3 regions of the Pseudomonas sp. NPDC089396 genome follow, and region 2 is predicted to be linked to each of the others. Evidence: predicted binding sites of a transcription regulator. Region 2 holds the regulator's gene; each other region holds the start of a gene.
What was found. Region 2 encodes sigma-54, which starts transcription at its own class of promoters, with help from an activator protein. Its sites were predicted from a motif close to ANTGGCATNNANNTTGCTNT; they were not measured.
Positions count from the first base shown of each region.

Region 1 (5,706 bases), on a different contig from region 2:
GGCATAGCCGGCTTTCTGTTCGCCAAGTTCGATGGTCTTGACGGTATTGCCGTCCTTGTCCTTGATGGTGACCTTCGCCTCACCGATCGCCTGCGGCACGATGATCTGGCCGTTGAAGCTTTCAGCGGTATCGACCACTGCCTTGTCGTTCTGCACGATCACCGAACGGCCGACCAGCGACGAGGCCTGCAGGGCCTGGGACGACGCCAGGGCATTGGTGATGGTGGAGACCGAGTCGTTCAGGTTGGTGATGCCTTCGAGGCTGCTGAACTGCGCCAGCTGGGCGACGAACTCGCTGTTGTCCTGGGGATCGAGCGGGTTCTGGTTCTGCATCTGGGTAACCAGCAACTGCAGGAACGCGTCCTTGCCGAGGGTGTCGTTACCGGTCTTGGAAACGGTATCGGTGTTTTTCTTGGTGGGCGTACCGACACCCGATGCCGTGATGACTTCGTTGAGGTTTACACCGCTGGTGCTATCGACTGCCATGGTCTGGATTCCTTATCACTGACCCAGGGTCAGGACTTTCTGCATCATGTTCTTGGCGGTGTTCATCAGCTCGGCGTTGGTCTGGAACGCGCGGCTGGCGGAGATCATGTCGGCCATCTCCTCGACCACGTTGACGTTCGGGTAATAGACGTAGCCGTCCTTGTTCGCCGCCGGGTGGTTCGGCTCGTAGCGCGCTTCGAGGTTGCTCTGGTCTTCGACGATGCCTTTGACCTGCACGCCCTGCCCGGCCTCGCCCTGATCTTCGAACAGCGACTGGCTGCTGCCCGCCTGGGCGTCCTGGAAGGTGGTGGCGAACACCGGGTGACGGGCGCGATAGGTCTGGTCGATGCTCGACGACACGGTCTCGGCGTTGGCGATGTTGGAGGCCACGGTATTGAGGCGGGTGTTCTGCGCACTCATGCCGCTACCGGCGATGTTGAAGACACTGGCAAGGGACATGCTTATTCTCCGCGCAGGGCCGAAACCAGCCCTTTGAATTTACTGTTGAGCAAGGTGAAGCTGGCCTGGAAACCGATGGCGTTTTCGGTGTAGTTCGATTGCTCGATGTGCGCGTCCACGGTGTTCTGGTCGATCGACGGCTGCGTCGGGGTGCGGTACTGCAGGGTCTCGTCGTTCATCGCCAGGCCTTCGGCCTCGATGTGGCGGCTGTTGGTACGGTCCATGGCGAAGCGGCCACCGCTTTGCTGCTTCTGGCTTTCGGCGGCGAGCACCGAGGAGAAGTCCATGTCACGCGCCTTGTAGTTGGGCGTGTCGGCGTTGGCGATATTGTTGGCCAGTACCTCGGCACGCTGGGCGCGAAAGCCCAGGGCTTTTTCGTGGATACCAAGTGCCTTGTCGAAACTGATGCTCATGTCGGGGAAACCTTCGAAGGTTGACCGGAATGTCGTTGGCGAAGGTATAGCAAGGGCTGTGCCAAGGTTTTGAAAGCCCGTGAATGCGGGGCCGCGGGAGCGGTGTGAGCGAGGGTCATGCCAGAAAAGCGGCAAAGTGCTTCCGCCTGGCCATGGGAAAGCGGCAATTGCCGGGTGGCAAAAGCGGCAAAACAAAAAATTGACGTCAACTGCGATGGGGTCCGCTTCGCGGACATCGCCGGCAAGCCGGCTCCCACAGCTACACCGCAACTTCAAACCCAGCGGGGCACCTGTGGGAGCCGGCTTGCCGGCGATGAGGCCAGTGCAGACAACAAAAAGGCCGGCAACTTTCTCTGCCGGCCTCTTGTCTTACTTGGCCTGGTAGATAATCCCCGGGCTGCACTGCACCATCTGGTAATGGTCCGGCAACCCATTGAGCGCCTCGGACGCCCCGAGGAACAGATACCCCCCAGGCTTCAGCGTGCTGTGAATCCGCAACAGAATGTCCTTCTTCACCTGCGCCGAGAAGTAGATCAGCACATTGCGGCAGAACACGATGTCGAACTTGCCCAGCGCCGCGTAGCTGTCGAGCAGGTTGAACGAGCGGAACTCGACCCGGCTGCGAATCGCCGGCTTCACCGCCCAGCGCCCCGGGCCCTTGGGGTCGAAGTAGCGCTGCAGGCGCTCCTGGGACAAGCCGCGGGCAATCGCCAGGCTGTCGTACTCACCGGTCTTGCAGTTGTTCAGCATCGAACCGGAGAGATCGGTAGCGACGATCTGCGCGCCCATCTTCAACTGGCCCAGGTTGCTGCGCTCGAACTCATCGATGGCCATCGAAATGGAATACGGCTCCTGGCCCGACGAGCAGGCCGCCGACCACATGCGCAGGCGCTGGCCGGGATTGTTCCTGATGAACTCGGGAATGACCTTGTTCTTCAGCACTTCGAATGGGTAGCTGTCGCGAAACCACAGGGTCTCGTTGGTGGTCATGGCGTCGACCACCTGCTCGCGCAAGCCGCCACGCGGCTGGGTCTGGATGCGCTGCACCAGTTCGCCCAGGCTCTTGATACCTTGTTGTTCCATCAGCTTGTTGAGACGGCTGGAAACCAAGTACTGCTTATTCTCCCCCAGCAGGATGCCACAGGCTTTCTCCAGGAAGACCCGGAACTGTTCGAACTCCAAATTACCCGTAGACACTACTGCCGCCTCTTTTCAATCTCTGGTGCCGGGAGCGCGCCCCCGGCTGCTTCAATGCGCCGCCTTGATCCGGTCGACCACGCGTTGGGCCAGGTCGTCCGGCTTGAACTTGGCCAGGAAGTCATCGGCACCGACCTTCTTGACCATCGCCTGGTTGAATACCCCGGACAGGGAAGTATGCAGGCAGATGTGCAATTTTTGCATGCGCGGATCGTTGCGGATCTCCGCGGTCAGCGTATAGCCGTCCATTTCTGGCATTTCAATGTCCGAGATCATCATCAGGAACTCTTCTTCCGGCCGCTTGCCCTCCTCCACCAACTTGCGCAGGTAGTTCAGTGCCTGGCGACCGTCGTTGAGCGCCACCACTTCCACGCCCACCGTCTGCAGGCAGCGGCTGACCTGCTTGCGTGCCACCGACGAATCGTCGACGGTCAGCACCCGCAACAGCACGGCCTTGTCCTGCACCTCGGCATCCACCACACCCGCAGACACCTGCTCGGAAGACGGCGCCACCTCGGCCAGCACCTTCTCCACGTCGATGATCTCGACCATGCGGTTGTCCACCCGGGTGACCGCCGTCAGGTAGTGGTCGCGGCCGGTGCCCTTGGGTGGCGGATGGATCTCTTCCCAGTTCATGTTGACGATGCGCTCGACCGAATGCACCAGAAAGCCCTGGGTCTTGGTGTTGTACTCGGTGATGATCACGAAACTGTTGCGCGTTTCTTCCTGCAGCCCTGGCAGGCCGGTGGCCATCGACAGGTCAAGGATCGGAATGGTCGCCCCGCGAATATTGGCCACGCCGCGCACCACCGGGTGCGATTTGGGCAGCACGGTCAGGGCCGGACACTGCAGCACTTCGCGAACCTTGAACACGTTGATGCCGTAGAGCTGCTGGCCATTGAGGCGGAACAACAGCAATTCCAGGCGATTCTGCCCAACCAGCTGCGTGCGCTGGTTGACTGAATCCATTACCCCCGCCATGCCTGACTCCTTCTGTTTTCTGCCTGTTGGTAGCGACTCGATCAGCGAGTCGGCACGGGCTTTGCTTTTTTGAGCGCCATGTACATGAAAACGACAATTTTCCGACGACTGACGCCGCTGCTGAGCGCTGCGCTGGCCGCATTGTGCCTGCTGGCACCCGGCGTTCGCACGCTAGCGGACGCGGTTACCTTGCCTGAACAGCTTATCGGCGTCACCCAAGGGTTTCTTGAATTTGCCGTCGAGGACTACCTGGCCACCACCCAGACGGCCGGACGCTACGAAATCCAGGTCAGCCCGCTCGACCCTCGCCTGCGCATGCCGCTGTGCAGCCAGCAGCTGGACGCCTCGCTGGAAAGCCCGTCGCAACCGGTGGGCCGAGTGACCGTGCGGGTGCGTTGCGATGGCGGCGCACCCTGGACACTGTTCGTACCGGCGACGGTGCGACTGTTTCGCGATGTGGTCGTGGTTACCCGCCCGCTCAAGCGTGACAACGTGATCGGTGAAGGCGACGTGGCCCTGCGCGAGCGCGATGTGGGCACCTTGACCCAGGGCTTTCTCAACGACCTCGACCAGGCGGTGGGCATGAAGATGGTGCGCTCCACGGTGATCGACCAGGTGCTCACCCCACAGCACCTTGAACAGGCCGAGGTGGTGCGCAAGGGCGATCACGTGGTCATCACCGCCCGCAGCGGCAGCCTCAGCGTGCGCATGCCGGGCGAGGCGCTGGCCAAGGGCGGCCAGGGCGAGCAGATTCGGGTGCGCAATCTCAATTCCAAACGGGTGGTCAAGGCACGCGTCACCGGCCCCGGCCAGGTCGAGGTGGCCATGTAAATGGGCTGGCGGTGCGCGGGCGGTTTTCCTAAACTGTGTCGGAAACGGGTACACGGGCTTGCCGACAGGCGGCTGTGCATTTGTGCCTAAAGTTTTATTCGGGTTGGCCGAAAACAAGGCAAGCGTCCAAATACCCAGAGGTTTCTGATCATGGTCATCGACTTCAGTCGTTTGAATAACTCTCCGTCGGTCACCGGCGGCGTTCGCGGCAATGCCGCGCCGGGCACTGCCGACAAGGCTGGCGAGCCGGTCGAAGCGCCGAAAAGCGCCAGCGGAGAAGCGGTACACCTCAGTCAAGAGGCCCAGCAGTTGCAGAAGATCAGCGACAAGCTGCGCGACCAGCCCGTTGTCGACAGTGCCCGCGTGGCACAGTTGAAGCAGGCGATCGCCGATGGCAGCTACAAGGTCGATGCCGGCCGGGTCGCCAGCAAACTGCTCGATTTCGAAGCTCAGCGCTGACCGTTCGGCGCGCTGACTTCACGGACGCTATAAAAGCCAAGAGTTAGCCATGCACGACATCACTTTGCTGCAACTGATCGAAGACGACCTCGCCCCGACCCAGGAACTGCTCGACCTCCTGCAAAAAGAGGCCGTGGCCCTGCACAGTCGTGACCTGGCGCCGCTGGAAGGCATCCTGGCCCGCAAGCAGTCGCTGATCGTTCTGCTCGAGCAGCAAGGCCTGCGCCGCAACAACCTGCTCGCCAGCCTCGGCCTCAGCGCCGATCGAGCCGGGGTGCAAGCGGTGGCCGCGCAGTCGCCAAACGGCGACGTGATCATGCAACAGCTCAATGTGCTCACCCAGCTGATGGATGCCTGCCAGAAGGTCAACGAGACCAATGGCCGGATCATCCAGGTGCAACAGCACGTCACGGCCAACCAGGTCAGAATCCTCATGGGCGGCGATTCTCCGTCGCTCTACGACAACCGTGGCGCCACCTCGCCACTGGCCAAGCCCCGGGCGCTCAGCCAAGTTTGATTATTCCTATTCAAGGCACAGAACATACTGGCAAAATGCCGTTACTTGCGTGTGTCGTTTTTGCCTGGAGATTGAAAACCCGTGTTCAATGAAACCGATGCTCCGCAGCCGCCCAAGGTGCTGAACACTCCTATGGAGATCGCCGCCAACCTGCGCCAGTTGCAGGAGAGCCATGATCCCTTGATCATCACCTTCCACGAGCGCAGCCAGCGGTTCCAGAGCTATGTGGTGCACGTGGACCGCGAGAGCAACACCCTGGCGCTGGACGAAATGATTCCGCGCGATGGTGAAAAATTCATCGAGAACGGTGAAGCGTTCCGTGTCGAAGGCTTCCACGATGGCGTGCGCATCGCCTGGGAATGC
Region 1 is NZ_JBIVIC010000008.1:209,194-214,899, reverse strand. It holds gene flgD (flagellar hook assembly protein FlgD) at 1-486, opposite strand, end outside; gene flgC (flagellar basal body rod protein FlgC) at 502-945, opposite strand; gene flgB (flagellar basal body rod protein FlgB) at 948-1,358, opposite strand; gene cheR (protein-glutamate O-methyltransferase CheR) at 1,728-2,555, opposite strand; gene ACIPZB_RS17210 (chemotaxis protein CheV) at 2,607-3,536, opposite strand; gene flgA (flagellar basal body P-ring formation chaperone FlgA) at 3,615-4,367, shown strand; gene flgM (flagellar biosynthesis anti-sigma factor FlgM) at 4,518-4,826, shown strand; gene ACIPZB_RS17195 (flagella synthesis protein FlgN) at 4,876-5,343, shown strand; gene ACIPZB_RS17190 (flagellar brake protein) at 5,425-5,706, shown strand, end outside.
Region 1: flgB (flagellar basal body rod protein FlgB) is a predicted target of sigma-54. The motif match lies at 1,405-1,424, and genes of this name have one in related genera.

Region 2 (5,706 bases):
CTATCTGCCGCAGGAAGCTTCGATCTTCCGCAAACTGTCGGTGGCCGACAACATCATGGCGATCCTCGAAACGCGCAAGGACATCGACCGTGACGGCCGGCGCAAGGAGCTGGAAAGCTTGCTGCAGGAGTTCCATATCAGCCATATCCGCGACAACCTCGGCATGAGCCTGTCCGGTGGCGAACGCCGCCGCGTCGAGATTGCCCGCGCACTGGCGACCGCACCGAAGTTCATCCTGCTGGACGAACCCTTTGCCGGCGTCGACCCGATTTCCGTTGGCGACATCAAGCAGATCATCTACCACCTCAAGGCCAAGGGCATCGGTGTGCTGATCACCGACCACAACGTTCGCGAGACCCTGGACATCTGTGAAACCGCCTACATCGTCAACGATGGCCAACTGATCGCCGAGGGCGATGCCGAGACCATCCTGGCCAACGACCTGGTCAAGGAAGTTTACCTGGGTCACGAGTTCCGACTCTGAGCCCAGATGTGCCTGGAGCACTGGCAAACCGCTCCTGACGGGGCTTAAGTTGTTACAGTGCTCTAGGCAAACGCTACAATTTAAGGCATAAAACTTGCTTGAATTAGGCGCTCCGGCGCCCTCATGTAGTGGATGGCGCATGCGCGCCGGCGAACAAGGTATTTAGCCCCAGCCATGAAACCATCGCTCGTCCTAAAAATGGGCCAGCAACTGACGATGACTCCTCAGTTGCAACAGGCCATCCGCCTACTCCAGCTTTCCACCCTGGACCTGCAGCAGGAAATCCAGGAAGCGCTGGAGTCCAATCCGATGCTCGAACGCCAGGAAGACGGCGAAGACTTCGACAACAGCGACCCGATGGCGGACAACGCCGAAAACAAGCCGGTTACCGAAGTCCAGGACAACAGCTTCCAGGAAAGCTCCAGCAGTGCCGAAAACCTGGAGGACGGTGAGTGGAACGAGCGAATCCCCAACGAGCTTCCGGTCGATACCGCCTGGGAAGACATCTACCAGACCAGCGCCAGCAGCCTGCCGAGCAACGATGACGACGAGTGGGACTTCACCACCCGCACATCGGCCGGCGAGAGCCTGCAGAGCCACCTGCTGTGGCAACTGAACCTGGCACCGATGTCCGATACCGATCGCCTGATCGCCGTCACCCTGATCGACAGCATCAACGGCCAGGGCTACCTGGAAGACACGCTCGAAGAGATTTGCGCAGGCTTCGACCCGGAACTGGATATCGAACTCGACGAGATCGAAGCTGTGCTGCACCGCATCCAGCAGTTCGAACCTGCCGGCGTCGGCGCCCGCTGCCTCGGCGAATGCCTGCTGCTGCAACTGCGCCAACTGCCCTCCAGCACACCCTGGATGAGCGAAGCCCAGCGCCTGGTCAGCGATTTCATCGACCTGCTCGGCAGCCGCGACTACAGCCAGCTGATGCGCCGCATGAAGCTCAAGGAAGACGAGCTGCGTCAGGTGATCGAGCTGGTGCAGAGCCTCAACCCGCGCCCGGGTTCGCAGATCGAGTCCAGCGAACCTGAATACGTGGTGCCCGATGTGATCGTGCGCAAGGACAGCGAGCGCTGGCTGGTCGAACTGAACCAGGAAGCGATCCCGCGCCTGCGGGTCAACCCGCAGTATGCCGGCTTCGTCCGCCGCGCCGACACCAGCGCCGACAACACCTTCATGCGCAACCAGCTTCAGGAGGCACGCTGGTTCATCAAGAGCCTGCAGAGCCGCAATGAAACCCTGATGAAGGTGGCCACCCAGATCGTCGAGCACCAGCGTGGTTTCCTCGACCACGGTGACGAAGCGATGAAGCCGCTGGTACTGCACGATATCGCCGAAGCGGTAGGCATGCACGAGTCGACCATTTCGCGGGTCACCACGCAGAAATACATGCACACACCTCGCGGCATCTACGAGCTGAAATACTTTTTCTCGAGCCACGTCAGCACCGCCGAGGGCGGAGAATGCTCGTCCACGGCGATCCGCGCGATCATCAAGAAACTGGTTGCGGCGGAAAATCAGAAAAAGCCATTGAGTGACAGCAAGATCGCTGGTTTACTGGAGGCACAAGGCATCCAGGTAGCCCGTCGCACCGTCGCCAAGTACCGCGAGTCCCTCGGCATCGCACCGTCGAGCGAGCGCAAGCGACTGATGTAGCCCCTGGGTGTGCCACAGCGTTTGTGGGGCAGGTGCAATACCTGCCTCTTTATGCACGGGCAACAAAGGAGAAGCTGTATGCAAGTCAATATCAGTGGACAGCATGTAGAAGTCACCCAGCCGCTACGCGATTACGTGCTGGAAAAGCTCGCCAGGGTGGAGAGTCACTTCGACAAGATCACCAACGTGCAGGTCATCATGAAAGTCGAGAAGCTGCAGCAGAAGGTCGAAGCGACCCTGCAGATTCCCGGCGGCGAAGTGGTTGCCAACGCAGAACACGAAGACATGTATGCAGCGATCGACGCCTTGGCCGACAAGCTCGACCGCCAACTGAAAAAACACAAGGAAAAACAGCAAAGCTTGCTGCAAGGTGCAGCCGCCCGCTGATCCCCCTCATCCATGATCCGACTTGAAACTATCCTGACCCCCGGCCGTTCCCTGGTGAACGTGCCGGGCGGCAGTAAGAAGCGCGCCCTTGAAAAGGTCGCCAACCTGATTGCCGAACAAGTACCCGAGCTGGAGATGCAAGACGTCTTCGAAAAGCTGATCGCGCGGGAAAAGCTTGGCTCCACTGGCTTCGGCAATGGCATCGCCATTCCCCACTGCCGGCTTGAAGGGTGTTCTTCACCCGTCAGCGCCCTGCTGCACCTGGATGCTCCGATCGACTATGACGCCATCGATGGCGCGCCGGTCGATCTGTTGTTCGTCCTGCTGGTGCCGGAGGCTGCTACTGATGCCCATCTGGAACTGCTGCGCCAGATCGCCAGCATGCTCGACCGCAAGGAAGTTCGCGAGCGCCTGCGTGCCGCCCACAGCAGCGAGGCCCTGTTCCAGGTTGTCCTGGACGCACAGAACGAGCACTGAACATGCGCCTGATCATCGTCAGCGGCCGGTCCGGCTCCGGCAAGAGTACCGCCCTCGATGTGCTGGAAGACAACGGCTTTTACGTCATCGACAACCTGCCGGCCGGCTTGCTGCCGCAACTGGCGGAGAATGCGTTGATCAACACCGAGCTGCTGCAACCGAAAGTGGCCGTCTCGATCGATGCGCGCAACCTGCCCAGCCATCTGTCACGCTTCCCCGAGCTGCTTTCCGAAGCCCGCGGCCGCCATATCCAGTGTGATGTGCTGTTTCTCGATGCCGACGAAGAAACGCTGCTCAAGCGCTTCTCCGAAACCCGCCGTCGCCATCCGCTGACCAACGCCGACCGCTCGCTGGCCGAAGCGATCCGCGTGGAAAGCGAGCTGCTGGGGCCGATCTCCGATCTCGCCGACCTGAAAATCGATACCACCAGCCTCAACCTCTATCAACTGCGCGACACGATCAAGCTGCGCCTGCTCAATCAACCCGAGCCAGGCACCGCTTTCCTGGTCGAGTCGTTCGGTTTCAAGCGCGGTATGCCGGTCGATGCCGACCTGGTGTTCGATGTACGCTGCCTGCCCAACCCGTACTGGAAGCCCGAGCTACGCGAGCACTCCGGCCTCGAACAGCCGGTCATCGACTACCTCGCCGCTCAGCCGGACGTCGAGGAAATGTTCACCGACATTTCCAGCTATCTGCTCAAATGGCTGCCACGCTTCGCTGCCAGCAACCGCGCTTATGTCACCATCGCCATTGGCTGCACTGGCGGTCACCACCGTTCGGTCTATATCACCGAACGCCTTGGGAAGTTGCTGCAGCAGTCTCTGAAAAACGTCCAGGTCCGCCACCGCGACCTCTAGCCCACAGGATCCGCCCCACGATGCCCGCCCGCGAAATCACCATCATCAACAAGCTGGGGCTGCATGCCCGGGCGGCAGCCAAGTTCGTTGGCGTGGCCGGGCGCTTCCCTTGCCAGGTGCGGGTGGGGCGTGCGCCAGACAAGCTGGTGGACGGCAAGAGCATCATGGCCGTGATGATGCTGGCGGCGGGCAAAGGCACCCAGGTGCACCTGCATACCGAGGGGGAGCAGGACAACGAAGCGCTGGAAGCGCTGGTGGCGTTGATCAACAACTATTTCGACGAAGGCGAGTAACTCGCTCGCATCCTGGCTGACTGCACTGGCTCTATCGCCGGCAAGCCGGCTCCCACAGGAATCGCAGGCGCTGCCTGACCCTGTGGGAGCCGGCTTGCCGGCGATAAGGCCAGTAAAGCCAACTCAAGACATCGCCGTATCCATCACCATCATCAGGCAAAAGCCGATGCACAGCCCCAGGCTGGCCAACCGGTGATGCCCATTGCTACGTGACTCGGGGATGATCTCCTGTGTCACCACCAACAGCATCGCCCCCGCTGCACAAGCCAGGCCCAACGGCAGCAGCATCTCGGCAAAATTCACCAGCCAGGCACACAGCACCGCCGCCAACGGCTCCACCAGGCCAGACGCGGCCCCGATCAGAAACGCCTTGAACCGCGGCATGCCCGCCCCCGCCAGCACCAGCGCAATCACCAGTCCCTCGGGTACATCCTGCAAGGCAATGCCCATCGCCAGACTGTCGGCATCGGCCATGCCACCACCGGCCGATACGCCGATGGCCATGCCTTCGGGAATGTTGTGGGCAATGATGGCGATCACGAACAGCCAGATCCGCGCTGCAATCACGGGTTGCCGATCGTTACCCACCAGCGCCTCGGGCGATGCGCCCGACACCTTCAAATCAACGGCGAACAGGCACAACGCTCCGAACAGCAAGCCGAAGCTGATCAAGCCACCCGCGCCCCACGGGCTGAAACCGATTGACCGCGCAGCGTCGAGCCCCGGAATGATCAAGGAAAACGCGGTGGCCGCCAGCATCACGCCGGCACCGAAACCCAACAAGGTATCGGCCAGGGCCACCGGCATGTTGCGAATCACCAACACCGGTACCGCACCCAGCGCCGTACCCAGCGCACACAGTGCGCCACCCTCGAGGGCGCGCAGCATGCGCGGCTCCAGGTCCAGCCAGGCAATACCTCGCGCCACCAGCAGGGCCGTGCCGACCAATAGCAGCAGCGTGCCTATTGCCAACCGGAACAGGCGCACACTACTGACAGACATCACCTCCGAGCGCATACCGGATCGACTCACTTCAGGGCTTCGAGGTAACGACGTTCCACTTGCGCCCAGTCGATGACGTTGTAGAAGGCGCCGATGTATTCCGGGCGACGGTTCTGGTACTTCAGGTAGTAGGCATGCTCCCAGACATCAAGGCCAACAATCGGCGTATTACCGTGCATCAAGGGGCTGTCCTGGTTGCCGCTGCTTTCCACCACCAGCGACTTTTGCGGGGTGACGCTCAGCCAGGTCCAACCACTGCCGAACCGGGTCAGGGCGGCCTTGGTGAAGGCATCCTTGAACGCTTCAAAACCACCCAGCTCGGCCTCGATGGCCTTGGCCAGCTGCCCCTGCGGCTGACCGCCGCCCTGCGCTGACATGACGGTCCAGAACAGCGAATGGTTGGCATGGCCGCCACCATGATTGATCACCGCGCCTTGCAGCTTTTCCGGCAATTGCTTGACCGCACCGACCAGCTTCTCGACCGGCCACTCGGCCCATTCGGTCCCCTCGACGGCCGCGTTCAGGCCATTGACGTAGG
Region 2 is NZ_JBIVIC010000002.1:307,579-313,284, reverse strand. It holds gene lptB (LPS export ABC transporter ATP-binding protein) at 1-484, shown strand, start outside; gene ACIPZB_RS04435 (RNA polymerase factor sigma-54) at 659-2,152, shown strand; gene hpf (ribosome hibernation-promoting factor, HPF/YfiA family) at 2,231-2,539, shown strand; gene ptsN (PTS IIA-like nitrogen regulatory protein PtsN) at 2,552-3,016, shown strand; gene rapZ (RNase adapter RapZ) at 3,019-3,873, shown strand; gene ACIPZB_RS04415 (HPr family phosphocarrier protein) at 3,894-4,166, shown strand; gene ACIPZB_RS04410 (ZIP family metal transporter) at 4,290-5,183, opposite strand; gene ACIPZB_RS04405 (superoxide dismutase) at 5,195-5,706, opposite strand, start outside.

Region 3 (5,706 bases), on a different contig from region 2:
GCAGCTCGCGCGCCAGCAGCTGCGCTGCGCCACGGATGCCGCCCAGCGGGTTCTTGATTTCGTGGGCCAGGCCACGCACCAGCATCTTGGTGGTTTCCTGCTTGCTCAGCTGGGCTTCTTCCTTGGTGATGCGCAGCAGGCGGTCGCGCGGGTGCACCTCCAGCAGCAGCAGGGTATTGCCCTGGTGCAGGATCGGCGTCACCGCGTAGTCGACGGTGATGGTCTGCCCGGTCAGTGAGGTCAGTTGCGCTTCACGCTTGGTGAAGGGGTGTGCGTGTTCCACCGCCTGACGCAAGGAATTGAGCGCCTCGGTCGACTCGGTGAACAGCTCGCTGATGAATTGCCCGTGGCTGCGTTGACCGCTGACAGCCAGCAGCATTTCGGCGGCCGGGTTCATGTACTCCAGGCGCAGCTCTGCGTTGAGCAGAAGCGTGGCGGTGGTCAGGTTGTCCAGAAGCAGACGGTGCTGTGCATCGCTGATGGTCATAAGGCGTCGGTGACCTCTTTTGGCGCTGGCAGCCCTCGGCGTGACCTGGGGCGGGCGCGCTATGGATCCGCAGATGCCAGGAAAATGCAAGAAACAAACCAAGGCTCCGAAAAGAAGCGGAATTAGCCGAAAAAGGCCTGCAATTGCGCGAATTCGGAACAGAATGCCCTGGTTTAACGTTTTTTGTGATCCATTTTGGGCTGCACCGAAGGCCCACACTCAATCGGATGCACCAATATAGAGCATAGAGGTTTCAGGGTTTATCGCACAGTTGGCCGGTGGCGCGGATCAGTGCGTTGCGGGTCAGGTTGTCCACCGGGCGGCTGGCCAGGGCATCAGCCAGTCGGGCGGCGCAAGCGCGTGGCGGGTGCTGCTCGAATGCGGCCAGTTGCCCAAGCAGCGTGGCCTGCAGTTGATCGAGCTGCGGGCGCAGCTGTTGCTGCAGGTCCTGGCGTAGCGTGTCGGGCGCCACACCCTGGCGATGCCAGCGGGAAAGCAAGGTGTACTGCATCAGTTTGTTGGCTTCGATCTGGTCGGCGAAGAAGGCTTCGGCGCGCTGCGGGATCAGGCCATAAGCGGGTGCGGCTGCGCGAACATGCGCAAGCACCTGCTGTTCGCGTTGGGTTGCCTGCACCGGTTGGCCCTGGTCCCACTTGTGCAGCGCAACCGCCTCGGCCAGGCTCAGGCGTTGTTCGATGGCGTCGAGTAGGGGTGCGAACGCGGGGCTGTCTGTCGAGGTTGTGGTGCAGCCTGCAAGGCTCAAGGCGGCAAGGGCGACGAGGGAAAATGGACGCATGGCAAGTCTCCAGTGGATGAAGCGTCGAGTGTGGAGAAGCTGCCGTGTTTCTCGGGTAGGAACCTTCCGAAGCTGTTGAAGGCAGAAACAGAAACGGCCTCCCGAAGGAGGCCGTTTCATGTGACGTTGATCAGCGCCAGGCGCCGATCAAATCAGCAGCTGTAGTACAGCTCGTATTCCAGCGGGTGTACGAAGGTGCGGACCTTGATCTCTTCTTCCGACTTCAGCTCGATGAAGGCATCGATGAAGTCGTCGGAGAACACGCCGCCCTTGGTCAGGAACGCACGGCCTTTATCCAGCTCTTCCAGGGCTTCTTTCAGGCTGCCGCAAACCTGCGGGATATCCTTCGCCTCTTCAGGCGGCAGGTCGTACAGGTTCTTGTCGGCAGCATCGCCTGGGTGGATCTTGTTCTGGATGCCGTCCAGGCCAGCCATCAGCAGGGCCGCGAAGGCCAGGTACGGGTTGGCCGATGGGTCCGGGAAGCGTGCTTCGATACGACGGGCTTTCGGGCTGCCGACGTAAGGAATACGGATCGAGGCGGAACGGTTGCGAGCCGAGTAGGCCAGCATTACCGGCGCTTCGAAGCCTGGGACCAGGCGCTTGTAGGAGTTGGTCGACGGGTTGGTGAAGCCGTTCAGGGCCTTACCGTGCTTGATGATACCGCCGATGAAGTACAGGGCGGTGTCGGACAGGCCGGCATAGCCTTCACCCGAGAAGGTGTTCTTGCCGTCTTTCCAGATCGACATGTGCACGTGCATGCCCGAGCCGTTGTCGCCGTACAGTGGCTTCGGCATGAAGGTGGCGGTACGGCCGTAAGCGTCGGCAACGTTGTGCACGACGTATTTCAGGGCCTGTACTTCGTCAGCCTTCTTCACCAGGGTGTTGAACTTGACGCCGATTTCGTTCTGGCCGGCAGTCGCCACTTCGTGGTGGTGAACTTCAACGGTCTGACCCATTTCTTCCAGTGCGTTGCACATGGCAGTACGGATTTCGTGGTCGTGGTCGAACGGCGGAACCGGGAAGTAGCCGCCTTTCACGCCTGGACGGTGGCCTTTGTTGCCGCCTTCCACGTCAGCGCCGGTCATCCACGAGCCTTGCTCGGAGAAGATCTTGAACATCGAGCCGGAGATGTCCGACTGGAACTTCACTTCGTCGAAGATGAAGAACTCAGGCTCTGGACCTGCGAATACGGTGTCACCGATGCCGGTGCTCTTCAGGTACTCTTCGGCGCGCTTGGCGATGCCACGCGGGTCGCGATCGTAGCCCTGCATGCTCGACGGGTCGACGATGTCGCAGGTGATGATCAGGGTCGGCTCTTCGGTGAACGGGTCCAGTACAGCGGTGTCGTCGACCGGCATGAGGATCATGTCGGAGGCTTCGATGCCTTTCCAGCCTGCGATGGAGGAACCGTCGAACATCTTGCCGACTTCGAAGAAGTCTTCGTCCAGGCCATCACGCGCCGGCATGGTCACGTGATGCTGAATGCCTTTGGTGTCCGTGAAACGCAGATCAATCCACTTGACGTCATGATCTTTGATGAGTTGAACCGACTTCGACATGTTGTCCTCCGGAGGGTCTAGAGCGCGGTGGGCCGCCGCCCTGGAAAAAGGGTGTTGCTGGGCGCGGATAGTCGGCCAAGCTTACCTGCCTCACAAGGGAGCAAATTGCATGCCAGTGCCCGAAAATGGCGAGGCTGGGATAAAAAGGGGCGTTTGCGGGCATCTAGGGGTGTAGGCCTGGCGAAAAATGCACTCTTAAGATGCGGATTTTGGTAGTTGCGCACCAATACGGTGCGTTTGTTGGGGTTTGTGCTTCCTTTAAGGGCCTCATCGCCGGCAAGCCGGCTCCCACAAGGTCAACCACAGGCCTCAAGACCTACGCCCTCCCCTGTGGGAGCCGGCTTGCCGGCGATGAGGCCGGTGCGGGCAAACATAAATCCAACCTTCTGTACAAAAGTTGGTCAAATCCTGAGCAATTTCCGATATAATTCGCGCCCCTCATTTTCGGCAGGCCCTGCGCGCGCTGTTAAACCAATGAAACTTATCGTCAAAGTCTTCCCAGAGATCACCATCAAGAGCCGGCCGGTGCGCAAGCGCTTCATCCGCCAGCTCGGCAAGAACATCCGCAACGTGCTCAAGGACCTCGATCCTGAGCTCGCGGTCGATGGTGTCTGGGACAATCTCGAAGTGGTCACCCGCGTCGAGGACGAGAAGGTCCAGCGCGAGATGATCGAGCGCCTCACCTGCACGCCGGGTATCACCCATTTCCTGCAGGTCGAGGAGTACCCGCTGGGCGACTTCGACGACATCGTCGCCAAGTGCAAGCAGCACTTCGGTCACCTGCTGGAAGGCAAGATCTTCGCTGTGCGTTGCAAGCGTGGCGGCCACCACGACTTCACTTCGATGGACGTCGATCGCTACGTCGGCAGCCAGCTGCGCCAGCAGTGCGGCGCCGCCGGCATCGACCTGAAGAACCCTGAAGTGCTGGTGCGCATCGAAATCCGCAACCAGCGCCTGTACGTCATCCACAACCAGCACCAGGGCATTGGCGGCTACCCGCTGGGCGCCCTGGAGCAGACCCTGGTGCTGATGTCCGGTGGTTTCGACTCCACCGTGGCGGCCTACCAGATGATGCGCCGTGGCCTGATGACCCACTTCTGCTTCTTCAACCTCGGCGGCCGCGCCCACGAGCTGGGGGTGATGGAAGTCGCCCACTACCTGTGGAAGAAATACGGCAGCAGCCAGCGCGTGCTGTTCATCAGCGTGCCGTTCGAAGAAGTGGTGGGCGAGATCCTCAACAAGGTCGACAACAGCTACATGGGCGTGACCCTCAAGCGCATGATGCTGCGCGGCGCCGCGCACATGGCCGATCGTCTGGAAATCGAAGCGCTGGTGACCGGCGAGGCGATCTCCCAGGTATCCAGCCAGACGCTGCCGAACCTGTCGATCATCGATTCGGCGACCGACAAGCTGGTACTGCGCCCATTGCTGGCCAGCCACAAGCAGGACATCATCGACCAGGCCACCGAAATCGGCACTGCCGATTTCGCCAAGCACATGCCTGAATACTGCGGCGTGATCTCGGTGAACCCGACGACTCATGCCAAGCGTCATCGCATGGAGCATGAAGAGAAACAATTCGACATGGCCGTGCTGGAACGCGCCCTCGAACGCGCCAAGTTCATCTCCATCGACCACGTGATCGACGAGCTGGGCGAGGACGTGGAAATCGAGGAAGTACGCGAAGCGCTGCCAGGCCAGATCGTCATCGACATCCGTCACCCCGACGCCCAGGAAGACGAGCCTCTGGTGCTCGAGGGCGTTGAAGTCCAGGTGATGCCGTTCTACGCGATCAACAGCAAGTTCAAGCAGCTGGATGAGACCCGCCAGTACTTGCTGTATTGCGACAAAGGTGTGATGAGCCGTCTGCACGCACACCACCTGCTCAGTGAGGGACATGCCAATGTGCGTGTTTATCGTCCGGCATAAGATGCCAGGGCTGTATGGCGGCAGCATCCGCCATCGCCCTCCCGACCGCCGGGCCCGCTGAGCCTTTTAACTTCATATTGGCCGCCTAGACTGGCGGCAACCGAATCCTCTGATCGAGATACAGTTGTGATCGAAAATCTGCGTAACATCGCCATCATCGCCCACGTTGACCATGGTAAAACCACCCTCGTCGACAAACTCCTGCGTCAGTCCGGCACTCTGGAGCGTAACGAGCTCAACGACGAGCGCGTCATGGACTCCAACGACCAGGAAAAAGAGCGCGGCATTACCATTCTGGCGAAGAACACCGCCATCAACTGGAACGGCTACCACATCAACATCGTCGACACCCCCGGCCACGCCGACTTCGGTGGCGAGGTTGAGCGTGTAATGTCGATGGTCGACTCCGTGCTGCTGCTGGTCGACGCCCAGGACGGCCCGATGCCGCAAACCCGCTTCGTGACCAAGAAGGCCTTCGAAGCCGGCCTGAAGCCGATCGTCGTGATCAACAAGGTTGACCGTCCGGGCGCGCGTCCTGACTGGGTTCTGGACCAGATCTTCGACCTGTTCGACAACCTCGGTGCCACCGACGAACAGCTGGACTTCAAAGTCGTCTACGCCTCGGCCCTGAACGGCATTGCCGGTCTGGACCACACCGCCATGGGCGAAGACATGACCGCGCTGTACCAGTCGATCGTCGACAACGTACCAGCACCGGACGTCGATCGTGACGGTTCGTTCCAGATGCAGATCTCCGCGCTGGACTACAACAGCTTCCTCGGCGTTATCGGCGTTGGCCGTATCGCCCGTGGTCGCGTCAAGCCGAACACCCCGGTTGTCGCCATCGACACCAACGGCAAGAAGCGCAACGGCCGTATCCTGAAGCTGATGGGTCACCACGGTCTGCACCGTGTTGACGTCGAAGAAGCCCAGGC
Region 3 is NZ_JBIVIC010000005.1:151,149-156,854, forward strand. It holds gene glnL (nitrogen regulation protein NR(II)) at 1-487, opposite strand, end outside; gene ACIPZB_RS11015 (chorismate mutase) at 741-1,283, opposite strand; gene glnA (type I glutamate--ammonia ligase) at 1,436-2,842, opposite strand; gene thiI (tRNA uracil 4-sulfurtransferase ThiI) at 3,317-4,771, shown strand; gene typA (translational GTPase TypA) at 4,898-5,706, shown strand, end outside.
Region 3: glnA (type I glutamate--ammonia ligase) is a predicted target of sigma-54. The motif match lies at 2,940-2,959, and genes of this name have one in related genera.